Regions from separate parts of the Streptomyces flavovariabilis genome, predicted to be linked through region 1. Evidence: riboswitches for the same ligand, from Rfam matches in the RefSeq annotation. Region 1 holds a riboswitch; each other region holds the start of a gene.
The links. Region 1 has a riboswitch for cyclic di-AMP ahead of IO24_RS0123700 (LysM peptidoglycan-binding domain-containing protein). Riboswitches for the same ligand answer to the same signal wherever they lie in the genome.

Region 1 (4,263 bases):
GACCTCGGCGCGCTGCGAGACGTACTCCCGCATCGGGTAGGCCAGGGCCACGATCAGCGAGCACATCACCAGGGCGAGCAGCGCGGCCCGGCCGGTCAGCCGGGAGCGGCGCGCCTGGCGCTTGGTCTGGGAGCGGTAGACCCGGGCCGCGGTCTGCTCGCCGAGCAACCGGATCCTGGTCGCGGTGGAGAACCGGTCCCGGTCCTTCACGGCCATCTGTCCGCCTCCCGCTCCACCGTCCTACGCGCGTACGTCCCCGGACACGGTACGGGACCGAGTACGGGGACGTACGTACGACGCTGCTACTTACGGGACGGGTCAGCCCTTGCTGTGCTTAATAGTTCGCAGAGCGAAACCGCGGGAAGGCGCTGCGGCCGGCGTACACCGCGGCGTCGTCGAGGATCTCCTCGATGCGCAGCAGCTGGTTGTACTTGGCGACGCGCTCGGAGCGGGCCGGGGCGCCGGTCTTGATCTGGCCGCAGTTGGTGGCGACGGCCAGGTCGGCGATGGTGACGTCCTCGGTCTCGCCGGAGCGGTGGGACATCATGCACTTGAAGCCGTTGCGCTGGGCCAGCTCCACGGCGTCCAGGGTCTCGGTGAGCGAACCGATCTGGTTGACCTTGACCAGGAGCGCGTTGGCCGCGCCCTCCTCGATACCGCGGGCGAGGCGCTCGGGGTTGGTGACGAACAGGTCGTCGCCGACGAGCTGGACCTTGTCACCGAGCTTGGCGGTGATGGTCTTCCAGCCCTCCCAGTCGTCCTCGAACAGCGGGTCCTCGATGGAGACGAGCGGGTACGCGTCGACGAGCTCCGCGTAGTACTCGGTCATCTCGGCCGCCGAGCGCTCCTTGCCCTCGAAGGTGTAGACCCCGTCCTTGTAGAACTCGGACGCGGCGACGTCGAGCGCCAGGGCGATCTGCTCGCCGGGGGTGTAGCCGGCTTCCTTGACGGCCTCGAGGATGAGGTCGAGGGCCTCGCGGTTGGAGCCGAGGTTCGGGGCGAAGCCGCCCTCGTCGCCGAGGCCGGTGGCCAGGCCCTTGCTCTTCAGGACCTTCTTCAGCGTGTGGTAGACCTCGGCGCCCCAGCGCAGGGCCTCGGAGAAGGACTCCGCGCCGATCGGGGCGATCATGAACTCCTGGATGTCCACGTTGGAGTCGGCGTGCGAGCCGCCGTTCAGGATGTTCATCATCGGCACCGGCAGCAGGTGCGCGTTGGGGCCGCCCAGGTAGCGGAACAGCGGCAGGTCGCTGGCCTCGGAGGCGGCGTGGGCGACGGCGAGGGAGACGCCGAGGATGGCGTTGGCGCCGAGCGAGCCCTTGTTGTCGGTGGCGTCCAGGTCGAACATGGCCTGGTCGATCAGGCGCTGCTCGGTGGCGTCGTAGCCGACCAGCTCCGGGCCGATCTGCTCGATGACCGCGAGGACGGCCTTCTCCACACCCTTGCCGAGGTAGCGGTTCGAGTCGCCGTCGCGGAGCTCGATGGCCTCGAAGGCGCCCGTGGAGGCGCCGGACGGGACGGCGGCACGACCGGTGCTGCCGTCGTCGAGGCCGACCTCGACCTCGACCGTGGGGTTGCCTCGGGAGTCCAGGATTTCCCGGGCTACGACGACGTCGATGGACGGCACGAGCATCTCCTTCTTATGTGACGCGGGTACGCGGGCCGCGTGGACCCGGCGAGGTGCGGGCCGTGGTGGCTCGCGACATGAGCCTAACCGGCTCCGGGCGATCGGCCACCGGGTCGCCCACCTCATGGACAGAACCGAGAGTAAATTGTTTCCGAACGGAACAAAGCCGGGTTGCGAAGACCGGCAGAAAAAAACCCGCCCCGGTGCGCACGGGGGTGACGCACCGGGGCGGGAGCCTGCGGGACCTGAGCGGGCCGCTGCTTACTTCAGGTGCAGCTGCTGGCCCGGGTAGATGAGGTTGGCGTCCTCGACGATGTCCTTGTTCAGCTGGAACAGCTTCTCCCAGCCGCCCTTGACCTTCTCGTCCGCCGCGATCGAGCTGAGGGTCTCGCCCTTGACGACCTTGTACTCGCCGTCGCCCTTCTTGACCTTCTTGCCGGTCGGGGTGGTGACGGTCTTCTTGGCGGCCGGGCGCTCGTCGGAGCGGGAGGCCGGCTGCTGCTGGGTCTCGCGGGACTCGGAGCTCTGCTGGCTCTCCTGCGAGGAGCTGCCGGAGTCGCTCGAGGAGCCGCCGCCGGTGTAGCCGGCGCTCGACAGGCCCTTGCCGCAGACCGGCCAGGCGCCCTTGCCCTGGCCCGCCAGGACCTTCTCGGCGATCTCGATCTGCTGGTCCTTGGTGGCCTGGTCGGCGGTGGAGGCGTACTTGGTGCCGCCGTAGCCGGACCAGGTGGAGGCGGAGAACTGCAGACCGCCGTAGTAGCCGTTGCCGGTGTTGATGGACCAGTTGCCGCCGGACTCGCACTGGGCGACGGCGTCCCACTCGGAGGCGGTGGCTGCGGAGGCGTTGCCGGCCGCCATCAGCGGGGCGGCGACGGCGGCGCCGGTGACACCGGCGATGGCGATGACCCGAGAGGCCTTGGACGGACGGCGGTGCGTGCCCTTGCCGGAAAACAGCATGGAGAGATCCCCTCACCGACGCCTGCGAGGTGAGCTGTCGGGTTCGGGCCGGTTGAGTTGCCCGGCCGCGTCCCTCCCGGGACACGGCTTCACCCCAAGCCCTTCCGGTCAACTGACCGGTCGGGCACCTACCTTGGGTCCCCCGCTCCTGCCTACGGCGCTTGACGCGACGACTGTTCCCGTACGGCCGCTGGCAGGATTCGGCGTTGCGGCAGCCGGGGCTCGTGGTGACGAGCGGTCACGACCGTAGACACGCGGTCCGCGGAATTTCAAAGACGATCAGGGCTTCTGAGATCTATCTCTCACGGGCCCCAAACGGGACATTCATCGCGAATGATGACGCGAACTCGTGCGGTTTGGGGGCGACTTCCGCCCCCGTTTCCGCACTGCCCGAACCGCTACTTCTCGTCCGCTTCGCCCGTCACCGTGAGCGTCTGACCGGGGTGGATGAGGTCCGGGTCGGAGCCGACGGCCTTCTCGTTGCCGTCGTAGAGCGCGTGCCATCCGCCGCTGATCCGAAGGGCGTCGGCGATGGACCAGAGGCTGTCACCGACCCCCACGATGTAGTCGCCTTCGGACGCGTCCGGGGAGGCCTCGTCGCCGCGCGAGGAGTGGCGCCCCGTGGACCCGTCCGCACCGCCGCTCTCGGGCGGGCGGGTTTCGTCGGCACTGGGACCGCGATGGCGACCGGAGCCGGCGTCGGCCGCCGAGGAGTCGTCGCTCTGCCGCGAGTTGCCGGACCGGCCGCTCTCGGGGGTGGCCGACGGAGAAGCGTCGGACCGAGGGTCCTTCGACGAGTCGGAGGATTCAGGCGACTTGTCCGGCTTGGTGGTTTCGTCCTCCGAAGTCGACGATGCGTCGGGCGACGACGGGGACGGGGAGGGGCTCGCGGAAGGGGACGAACCCAGCGAGTCGAGCAGGCCGGGCGAGTCCTCCGAACCGGATGACCCGGAAGAGCCGGACGAGGCCGACCCCTTGTCCTGCTCGAGGCCGGAGAGCAGTCCGCAAGTGCGCCACGCGCCGACCCCCTGGTCGGCGAGGATTCTCTCGGCCACGGCTATCTGTTGGGAGCGACTGGCCAGATCGGCACTCGCGGCGTAGTCGAGACCGCCGTGGCTCTCCCAGTCCTCCTGGGACAACTGCAGGCCGCCGTAGTAGCCGTTGCCGCTGTTCTGGCTCCAGGCGCCGCCGGTCTCGCAGTCCGCGACCCGGTCCCAGGTCGTGCCGTCGGCCGCGCTGGCACCGGAGGCCCCGAGGAGCGGGATCGCGATGGCGGAGCCGGTCACTCCGGCCGCCAGGAGGAGAGCCGGAGCCTGGCGGGGGCGACGGTGCCGACCGTTCCCGGAGAGCATACGGAGACCTTTCGCGAGACAGCAGTGAACAACGCGGCCTGAATCCCGGGCCGTGTTGATGGGTGAACGTATCGGCAGTCGATCACTTGTCACAAGTTCATGCCGCGTAGATCACGTGAAGATCACAGGTCTGATGTTTCGTCACTTTCCTGCCGGTGCGAACTCCACCGGCAGGGTGCGCAGCCCGCGCATGATGAGGCCGCCGCGCCATCTCAGCTCGGCCGGATCCGCAGCGAGCCGGAGGTCCGGGAGGCGGGTGAGGAGGGTGGCGAGCGCGGTCTGGCCCTCCAGGCGGGCGAGCGGGGCACCGAGGCAGTAGTGGATGCCGTG
Region 2 (4,263 bases), on a different contig from region 1:
CCGTCTTCAGCGCGTCCTTGTACTCGGCCGCGCCCCGCCCCAGGTCGAGCATGCCGATGCCGTCGGCGGCAGCCGCCTCGGCCATGCGCAGGTGCAGCACCAGACCCGGCGAGAACTTGGCGAACTCCGGGTCGTAGGCCGGGAACCAGCAGGCCAGCACCGAGGCCGAACGCAGCCCGAAGTGCGCGGCGACGGGCCGCTCCCCGGCGTACAGCGCGGACAGCGTGCCGCTGCACTCCGGCGCCCGGGTGCGGGCCAGCTGCCCGACGAGCCGGGTGATCCACTCCTGGGCGAACCGGTCCCGGCGGCCGGTCCTGCGGTACTGCGCGGACTTCCACTCCATGAGCGTGCGCAGCGCGGCCGGATCGCGTTCGTCGAACACGAACCGCAGCTCGCCGGCCTGCCGGCCCAGCTTGCGCCCCTTGGCCAGGGTGGACTTCAGGAACTTCGGCGACTGCGCGCGCAGCACCGACTCGTACGTCTCGTAGCCCTTCTCCACGTCGATGACGTAGGTGGCGTGCTCCTCGGCGGCGTACCGGACGAACAGCCGCTGCTCGGCCTCCAGGTTGTCGAAGGCGAAGCTCGACACCGAGCAGGCCTTCAGCAGTTCGCCCGTCTCCAGGTCCAGGCCCGGCCGCAGGATCGCGCCCTGCGCGTCCGAGACGCCGAGCCCGATCGCCCGGCCCTGCCCCAACGGGCCCCGCTCATAGGGCAGGAAGCCGGCCGGTTCCGTCCCCTCGTACACCACGGCGACCCGGGCCCCCGGCCTGACCCGGCCGACGGCTTCGGTGAACTCCGGCTCCATGAAGGGGTTGCGTGGTGTCTCGGAGGCCGCGCGCAGTGCACGCCAGCGCTCCCTCTCCCCTTCGCCGAGCTCCCCGGGCCCAGCCACGCGAATGCGCCCACTGCTCAACCTGACCCCCCGATCAAGTCCCCCCTGGACACTTGGAAGGTACCGCTCGATGCGCCCCCACGGGTAGGTAGCGGAGCATGTTGTTGCCAACCGGTGCAGAGGCCTTCAACCGGGCAATCGGCGTCCGTGGTGCGATGAAACGAAGGGGCGCACTGTCCGTATTCTCTGATCATGGCCGCACCCATCGCATATTCACTCATCGCCACCGATCTGGACGGGACGCTGCTGCGCGGCGACGACACCCTCTCCGACCGGTCTCTCGCCGCGCTCGCGCGGGTGGCGGACGCCGGTGCCCAGCACCTCGTGGTGACGGGCCGGCCGGCGCCGAGAGTGCGGCCGCTCCTGGACGACCTCGGATGCACGGGGCTCGCGGTGTGCGGGCAGGGCGCGCAGGTGTACGACGCCGGCGCGGACCGGCTGCTGTGGTCCATCACGCTGGACAGGGAGCTGGCCGAGACCGCCCTCGGCAAGATCGAGGCCGAGGTGGGGCAGGTGTACGCGGCGGTCGACCAGGACGGGGTCGACGGGCTCACGCTGATCGAGCCGGGCTATCTGATGCCGCACCCGACCCTGCCCGCCGTCCGGGTCGACCGGCGCGACGAGCTGTGGGGCGAGCCCATCAGCAAGGTGCTGCTGCGGCATCCCCATCTGTCGGACGACGAGTTGGCGGCGACGGCCCGCTCGGTGGTCGGCTCACTGGCGACGGTGACGATGTCGGGGCCCGGCACGGTCGAGCTCCAGCCGTGCGGGATCACCAAGGCGACGGGCCTGGCACTGGCCGCCGAGCATCTGGGGCTGCGGCCGGCGGACACCATCGCCTTCGGCGACATGCCCAACGACATCCCGATGTTCGACTGGGCCGGCCACGGCGTCGCGATGGCCAACGCCCATCCCGAACTCAAGGCCGTGGCCGACGAGGTCACCCTGTCGAACGAGGACGACGGCATCGCCGTCGTCCTCGAGCGACTGCTGGGCGGGACGGCTCAGTACGGGCCGTTGACGTTGTCGATCGAGCCGTAGCGGTCGGCCGCGTAGTTGCAGGCCGCGGTGATGTTGGCGACGGGGTCGTACGGGTCCCACGACGTGCCGTCCACGTGGTAGGCCTGGAAGGTCGGGTCGATGGTCTGGAGGAGGCCCTTGGACGGGGTGCCCTTGGCGGCGTTGGAGTCCCAGTTGTTGATCGCCTGGGGGTTGCCGGACGACTCGCGCATGATGTTGCGGTGGATGCCGTCGTAGGACCCGGGGATCCCCTTCTGCGCCATGATGTCCAGCGCCTCGCGGATCCACCCGTCCAGGTTGTCGGCGTAGGTCTTCGCGGAGGCCTGGGTGGCCTGGGCGACACCGCCGGCGGGCTTGGCGGGGGCGGACGACTTGGTCGCCGTCTTCTTCGCGGCGTCCGTCTTGGTGGCCTTCACCGTCAGCTTCAGACCCGGGTGGATGAGCTTCGGGTCGTCGCCGACGGCGGCGCGGTTGTCCTTGTAGAGCTGCTTCCAGCCGCCCGGGACGTCGTACTTGTCCGCGATGCGGGCGAGCGAGTCGCCCTTGGTCACGGTGTACGTCAGGGGCTTGGCGGGCTGGGCCGCCTGCGGCACGGACTGTGCGGCGGCGGGGGCGCTCTGGGGCTCGGCGGCGCTCGCGTGGGTGGCGCCGAGGAGCGGAAGGGTGAGTGCGGCTCCGCCGGTTCCGGCGGCGATGAAGCCTCGGGTCAGCGGGTTGGTTCTGGGGCGACGGTGCTTGCCTCGTCCGGCCATGGCGATGTTCCTCTCCGGCGCCTGCGAGGTGAGCTGTCGGGTTCGGGCCGGGAGGTGCCCGGCCGCGTACGGCGCTGTGTGCCGTGCGCGGCTTCACCCCGAGCCGTGCCGCTGTGCGGACCGGCGACTTACCTGGGTCCCCCGCTCCTGCCCTGCGTGAGTGAGTCGGTTCCGGTGGGGTGTCCGGGCGGCGGCAGGATTAGGCGTCCGCCGGACAGGCCCGGAACGTATGCGAGAGCACATGTCGGGAACAAGCACCTCAGTCACATATCGCGCGGTTGACCTTGGTCGGGGGTGTTTGGGTCGCTTGATCCTTTGCGGGAGCCAAGGCTCAACTGGCGTGAGTGGGAAGGCGGTAGGGGCCGTGGTGGAGGTGGGGTGGAAAAGGGGGGTAAGTGATTCAACTCACTGATCACGAGTCCATAGGGCAATTTCCACCAAGAGGAATTCGCTGATCTATCACGGCAAATCGTGCATACTTCGCTAGATTTGTGTAAGTCGATAAATATCTGTTCTTATGGGTTGATCGAAAACATAACGGTCGTGATCGGATACCGCCCGGCCTGTAACCACGGGCGCTGGCGGTGATCGAAACGTGACCGGATACGCTGACTCGAGTGAGGGCAGCGACCTATCGACAATCCGCATAATCACCGGCAGACACAGCAGACAGGAGACCCCTCGTGACCGACGTCGGGCCGTTCGGGCTGAGCGTGCGGGACCAGGCTCTGGAAGCCGATGTCCAGGCCGGAATGGCGGCTGTCGAGGAAGGCTTGCTCGAGGCCACCAAGAGCGAGGTGCCCTTCATCACGGAGGCCGCCCAGCACCTGGTGCGGGCCGGCGGCAAGCGGTTCCGCCCGCTGCTCGTGATGCTCTCCGCCCAGTTCGGTGACCGGTACGCACCCGGGATCGTGCCGTCGGCCGTCGTCGTGGAGCTGACCCACCTCGCCACGCTGTACCACGACGACGTGATGGACGAGGCCGCCGTGCGCCGCGGCGTCGCGAGCGCGAACGCCCGCTGGGGCAACTCCGTCGCGGTCCTCACCGGCGACTTCCTCTTCGCCCGCGCCTCGCACATCCTGGCCGACCTCGGCCCGGAGGCCGTTCGGGTGCAGGCCGAGGCGTTCGAGCGGCTGGTGACCGGCCAGATCCTGGAGACGGCCGGACCGCAGGACGGCCGCGACCCCGTCGGGCACTACCTGGACGTGCTGGGCGGCAAGACCGGCTCGCTGGTCGCCGTGTCGTGCCGGTTCGGCGCGATGATGTCCGGCGCCGACGAGACGGTCGTACACGTCCTGACCCAGTACGGCGAGCGGCTCGGCGTCGCCTTCCAGCTCGCGGACGACGTCCTGGACATCGCCTCCGACTCCCACGAGTCCGGCAAGACCCCCGGCACCGACCTGCGCGAGGGCATCTCCACGCTGCCTGTGCTGCGGCTGCGCGAGCGGGCGGCCCGGCTCGGGCTCGCCGAGGACATCGCCCTGTGCGAGCTGCTCGACTCCGACCTCACCGACGACGAACGGCACGCCGAGGCCCTGCGCCTGCTGCGCGCCCACCCGGCACTGGAGCAGGCCCGGCGGGACACCGTCCGCTACGCCC
Region 3 (4,263 bases), on a different contig from region 1:
CGCGGTACGAGGCGTATGCGACGTCCCTGGCGTTCCTGCGGCACCGGGCCCGGCGGGACCGCGCCGGGGCGGATTTCGCCGAACGGGAGCGGGAACTGCTCGGCGAACTGTGGCGGCGCCGGGAAGCGGCCCGCCCCGCGCTGGACCACGCGGCGCGGATCACCGCCCCTCCGGTCCCGGTGGCGGCCCCGCCCTGGCCGGTGTACGGGGTGTACGGGTACGGCCCCCAGCCGGCGCCGTACCCCGCGTACAACCCGTACCGCTCCTGAAACCTGCCGTCCGGATCAGGCCGAGACCCGGGAGCGGGCCGAGACCCGGGATCAGGCCGAGGCCTGCGTGAGCCGCCCGATCTCGGCCTCCGAGAGCGTCAGCTCGCCGACGCCGGTCAGCGCGGGCAGCTGCTCCACCGTCCGCGCGGAAGCGATCGGCGCCGCCACGGTCGGCTGGGCGGCCAGCCACGCCAGAGCCACCGTGGCCACGGGTACGTCGTGCGCCCCGGCGATCTCGTCGAGGGCGGCGAGCACTCGCCGCCCTCGCTCGGTCTCCAGGTGCGTGGCCGCACTCCCCGCCCGCGCGCTCGCCACGGTCGTGCCGGGCCGGTACTTGCCCGTGAGGAAGCCGGACGCGAGCGCGAAGTACGGCACGGCGGCCAGACCGGTCCGCTCGGCGAGGTCCCGGAGCTCGCCCTCGTAGGTGTCGCGGGAGACCAGGTTGTAGTGCGGCTGGAGGGCGACGTACCGGGCGAGTCCCTCGCGTTCGGAGAACTCCAGGGACGCCCGCAGCCGCTCGGCGGAGATGTTGGAGGCGGCGATGTGCCGCACCTTCCCGGCCTTCACGAGACTGTCGAGCGCGCCGATGATCTCCTCGACGGGCACGTCGGGCTGGTCGAAGTGCGTGTAGTACAGGTCGATGTGGTCGGTGCCGAGGCGCCGCAGGGAGGCGTCGGCGGCGGCCTTGATGGTGTCGGCGGACAGGCCGCGGAACTCGGGGTGCTGGCTGACCTTCGTGGCGACGACGACGTCCGAGCGGTTGCCGCGGGCCTTGAGCCACGCTCCGAGGACGGTCTCGGATTCCCCGCCCCGGTTGCCCTCGCCCCAGGCCGAGTAGGAGTCGGCAGTGTCGATGAAGTTGCCGCCGGCGGCGGTGTAGGCGTCGAGGACGGCGAACGACTGGTCCTGGTCGGCGGTCCAGCCGAAGACGTTGCCGCCGAGGGCGAGCGGGAAGATCTCGAGGTCGGAGGAGCCGAGCTTGCGGAGAGAAGTCATGGCCACTGTCAACGCCCGTACCGGAGCGCCTCATTCCGCAGTTGACGCAAAGCTTCCGTAAGCCCGTCCCGTGGCACGCCGAAAGAACCGGCGGCCCTGACGTCGGGGGGTCGTCGTCAGGGTCGCCGGTGCTTCAACGGGCGTGTACCGCTTACGGGTTCAGTCCCTTGCCGCGCAGCCAGGCCATCGGGTCGATGCCGCTCGAGGATCCACCGGAGTGGACCTCGAGGTGAAGGTGCGCCCCGGTGACGTTGCCGGTGGCGCCCACGCGGCCGATGACGTCGCCGGTGCTGACCTTCTGGCCGACGCTGACGCCGATGGAGGACTGGTGCGCGTACCAGATCTCGGTGCCGTCATCGAGGGTGAGGACGGTCTTGTAGCCGTACGAGCCGTTCCAGCCCGCCTCGGTGATGGTGCCGCTGTGGACGGCCTTGATCGGCGTGCCCGTGGGGGCGGCGAAGTCGAGGCCGGTGTGGTAGCCGGAGGACCAGTAGGCGCCGGCCTGGCCGAAGCTGGAGCTGATGGTGTACGAGGAGGTCGGCAGCGTGAACTGCTTGGCGAGGGCGGCGAGCCGCTCGGCCTCGGCCTTCTTCCTGGCCTCCTCCTCCGCCTTCTTCTTGGCTTCGGCGGCCTTGGCCTTGGCTTCCCTCTCCGCCTTGGCGACGGCGTCCGCGGCTGCCTTCTCGGCGGCGGCCGCGGCGTCCTGGGCGGCCTTGGTCTCGATCTGGTCCTGCTGGTGCTCGACCTGGGCCATGATCCGGGCGCGCAGCGCCTCACCGGCGCCGGCTTCGGAGGTGCCCTGCTCGGTGTCCGCCGTGACGGTGCCGAGGCTGCTGAGCGGGGTGGCGGAACCTTCGGGGGTGTCGTCGTCCGAGATGAGGGAACCCACCGAGGGCAGGTCCGGGACGGAGATGGACACCGGGGGCTTGCCGGTCTGGGCACTGGCCATGCCGCCGGCACCCACGGCGGCTATGACGCCGACGCCCAGGACGGTGGAGCTGCGGGCGAGGCCTCCGCCGCGCTGCTTGGTGACGCGATGCCGGCCGCGGACGGGACGGATGGACTCCTCGGTGGGGTTCCACTCCTGGAACGGGCCCTCGTCGGTGTGCTGACCGCCGTAGCCGAAGGTGTCTGTGTCGCGCTTCGGCGCGAACGGGGCCGCGGGGGCAGGCCGGTTGGACGCCACGTGGGCGTGCTCCTTTCCTTCCTTCTCGCCTACCGGGTTAGCTGACGGGTTCGGAGCAGGAAGGTCTCCTACGCGCGTATACCGGCCGTGCTGCCACGGTGGTATACGCCCGATTCACCCCAAGTGGTGGTTCCCCGGTTCCCTTTCGGGATTCGGCACGTGCGCACGGAGCCGCCTTCTGTGACGGCTGGGACGACCGCGCTGCGTTATCGAACGTTAATAGACGCGCGAGGGGTATTCCAGCGATTCCACTTGATCATTAACCTTTTTCGTGCGGACTTACCTGCCATGACGGGGCTAAATCGGGCGAGTTGACCGCCACACAAGTAACTGACGAGTTTTGACGGTGCGTCAGTTGCGGTGCGGAACGGGGTGGTTCTCCGGCCCTCGGCCTTCAGTAGCGGGGACAGGATTTGAACCTGCGACCTCTGGGTTATGAGCCCAGCGAGCTACCGAGCTGCTCCACCCCGCGTCGTTGTGACTCCAGTGTACGCCATCCGCGGGGCACCTCGTGCACACCCTCCGCTCAGCCCGCCGGGGCGCCCGCGTGGGTCAGGGTCTCCCAGGCGGTGAACAGGTCGTCGGTGCCGGCGGGCCGGGCCCGTGCGGCCAGCTCGTGCGCGGCCGGGACGGGCCGGCCGCGCCGTTCCTCCAGGTGGTGGAGGGCGACCTCCAGATGGGGTCCGAGGTTCCGTTCGACGCGCCCGCCGCACAGCCACTCGGGTGCGCGTTCGCCCAGCTCGTGGCGGGCGTGCAGGGCGAGCGCGGCCGCCAGCCGGTCCTCGCTCCCGCCGTAGAGGTCGACGCCCTGGTGCCAGGCCGTCTCGGCGATGTGGGCGGTGGCGGCGAGCGAGGCGCCGACGTGCCGGAAGCTGCGACAGGTCTCCTGGGAGACGCCGTCGCGGTAGGTGGTCTGCCCGAACCAGTACGACGCCATGCGCTGCGGGCCGTCCACGCCGGAGCCGGGCACGGTGAGCGGCACGGGGCCGTCCTCCTCCAGGTAGAAGTAGGCGGGCACCCGCTCCCGGAAGCGTTCCAGGGCGTGGTCGAAGGCCCGGCGGTCCTCGAGGAACACGGCGACGGAGATGACCGCGTCGGTCGCCACGAGGTCCCAGGTGCCGGTGAAGTCCGGGTCGGACGAGGTGACTTGGGGAAGGTGGACGGTGCGCAGCATGTCCTCGAAGCCCCGCACCCGCGCGGCCGGCCAGCCCGCGCCGGGCGTGTGCCGCACGATCTCGGCGGCCCGGGCCCAGACCGACCCGGTCCAGCCGGCCTGCAACGCGGCCTTCTCCCCGGTGTGCCGGCGCAGCGTTGCCGACCAGGCGTCCATGATCTGCCGGGCCTTCTCCGCGTGCCGCCGCTCGCCGGTGACGGTGAAGAGCAGGGCCTGGGTGTAGGCGGCCAGGGCGTCCGCACGCTCCTCGGCGCAGCCCCGGCCCCGAAGGTCACCGGCCGGGCAGACGACGGTCTCGTGCGGCTCGGCCCGGTACCGGTAGGAGCCGTACACGCTGTCCCGCATCGCGAGGTACGCCTTCAGCCAGGGCTGCCGCCCGGCGGTGACGTGCTCGCGCAGGGCGTCCAGCTGGTCCCGGTCGACGAGGACGCCGGGATGGGTGAACGCGGCGTCGGAGGACAGGGCCGGGCCCATGGTGCGGGCGTCCGGACCGTCGGCATCGAAGGAGGGGACGAGCAGGGCGAGCGCGGTGACCAGAGGCACGAGGAGCAGTGCCGCCGTCCGTCGTCTCCCCGCTGACCTCATGGCCGCCGCCTCCGTGCTCTCGTCCTGGCCCTGGAGGCAGCGTGGCCCGGGCG

Region 2: linked by a shared signal. The riboswitch ahead of IO24_RS0130325 (transglycosylase SLT domain-containing protein) and the one ahead of IO24_RS0123700 (LysM peptidoglycan-binding domain-containing protein) in region 1 are both predicted to bind cyclic di-AMP.
Region 3: linked by a shared signal. The riboswitch ahead of IO24_RS0121860 (M23 family metallopeptidase) and the one ahead of IO24_RS0123700 (LysM peptidoglycan-binding domain-containing protein) in region 1 are both predicted to bind cyclic di-AMP.

What each region holds. Positions count from the first base shown of each region.
Region 1 covers NZ_JNXD01000013.1:94,263-98,525, forward strand. Annotated here, with positions in the region: gene IO24_RS0123690 (FtsB family cell division protein) at 1-216, opposite strand, end outside; gene eno (phosphopyruvate hydratase) at 335-1,624, opposite strand; gene IO24_RS0123700 (LysM peptidoglycan-binding domain-containing protein) at 1,886-2,581, opposite strand; cyclic di-AMP (ydaO/yuaA leader) riboswitch at 2,586-2,751, opposite strand; gene IO24_RS0123705 (LysM peptidoglycan-binding domain-containing protein) at 2,980-3,933, opposite strand; gene IO24_RS0123710 (cytochrome P450 family protein) at 4,075-4,263, opposite strand, start outside.
Region 2 covers NZ_JNXD01000020.1:173,449-177,711, forward strand. Annotated here, with positions in the region: gene IO24_RS0130315 (GNAT family N-acetyltransferase) at 1-898, opposite strand, end outside; gene IO24_RS0130320 (Cof-type HAD-IIB family hydrolase) at 1,085-1,933, shown strand; gene IO24_RS0130325 (transglycosylase SLT domain-containing protein) at 1,897-2,664, opposite strand; cyclic di-AMP (ydaO/yuaA leader) riboswitch at 2,668-2,837, opposite strand; gene IO24_RS0130330 (polyprenyl synthetase family protein) at 3,348-4,263, shown strand, end outside.
Region 3 covers NZ_JNXD01000011.1:519,587-523,849, reverse strand. Annotated here, with positions in the region: gene IO24_RS0121870 (PrsW family intramembrane metalloprotease) at 1-269, shown strand, start outside; gene IO24_RS0121865 (aldo/keto reductase) at 321-1,265, opposite strand; gene IO24_RS0121860 (M23 family metallopeptidase) at 1,417-2,451, opposite strand; cyclic di-AMP (ydaO/yuaA leader) riboswitch at 2,463-2,619, opposite strand; tRNA gene IO24_RS0121855 (tRNA-Met) at 2,850-2,923, opposite strand; gene IO24_RS0121850 (alginate lyase family protein) at 2,978-4,099, opposite strand.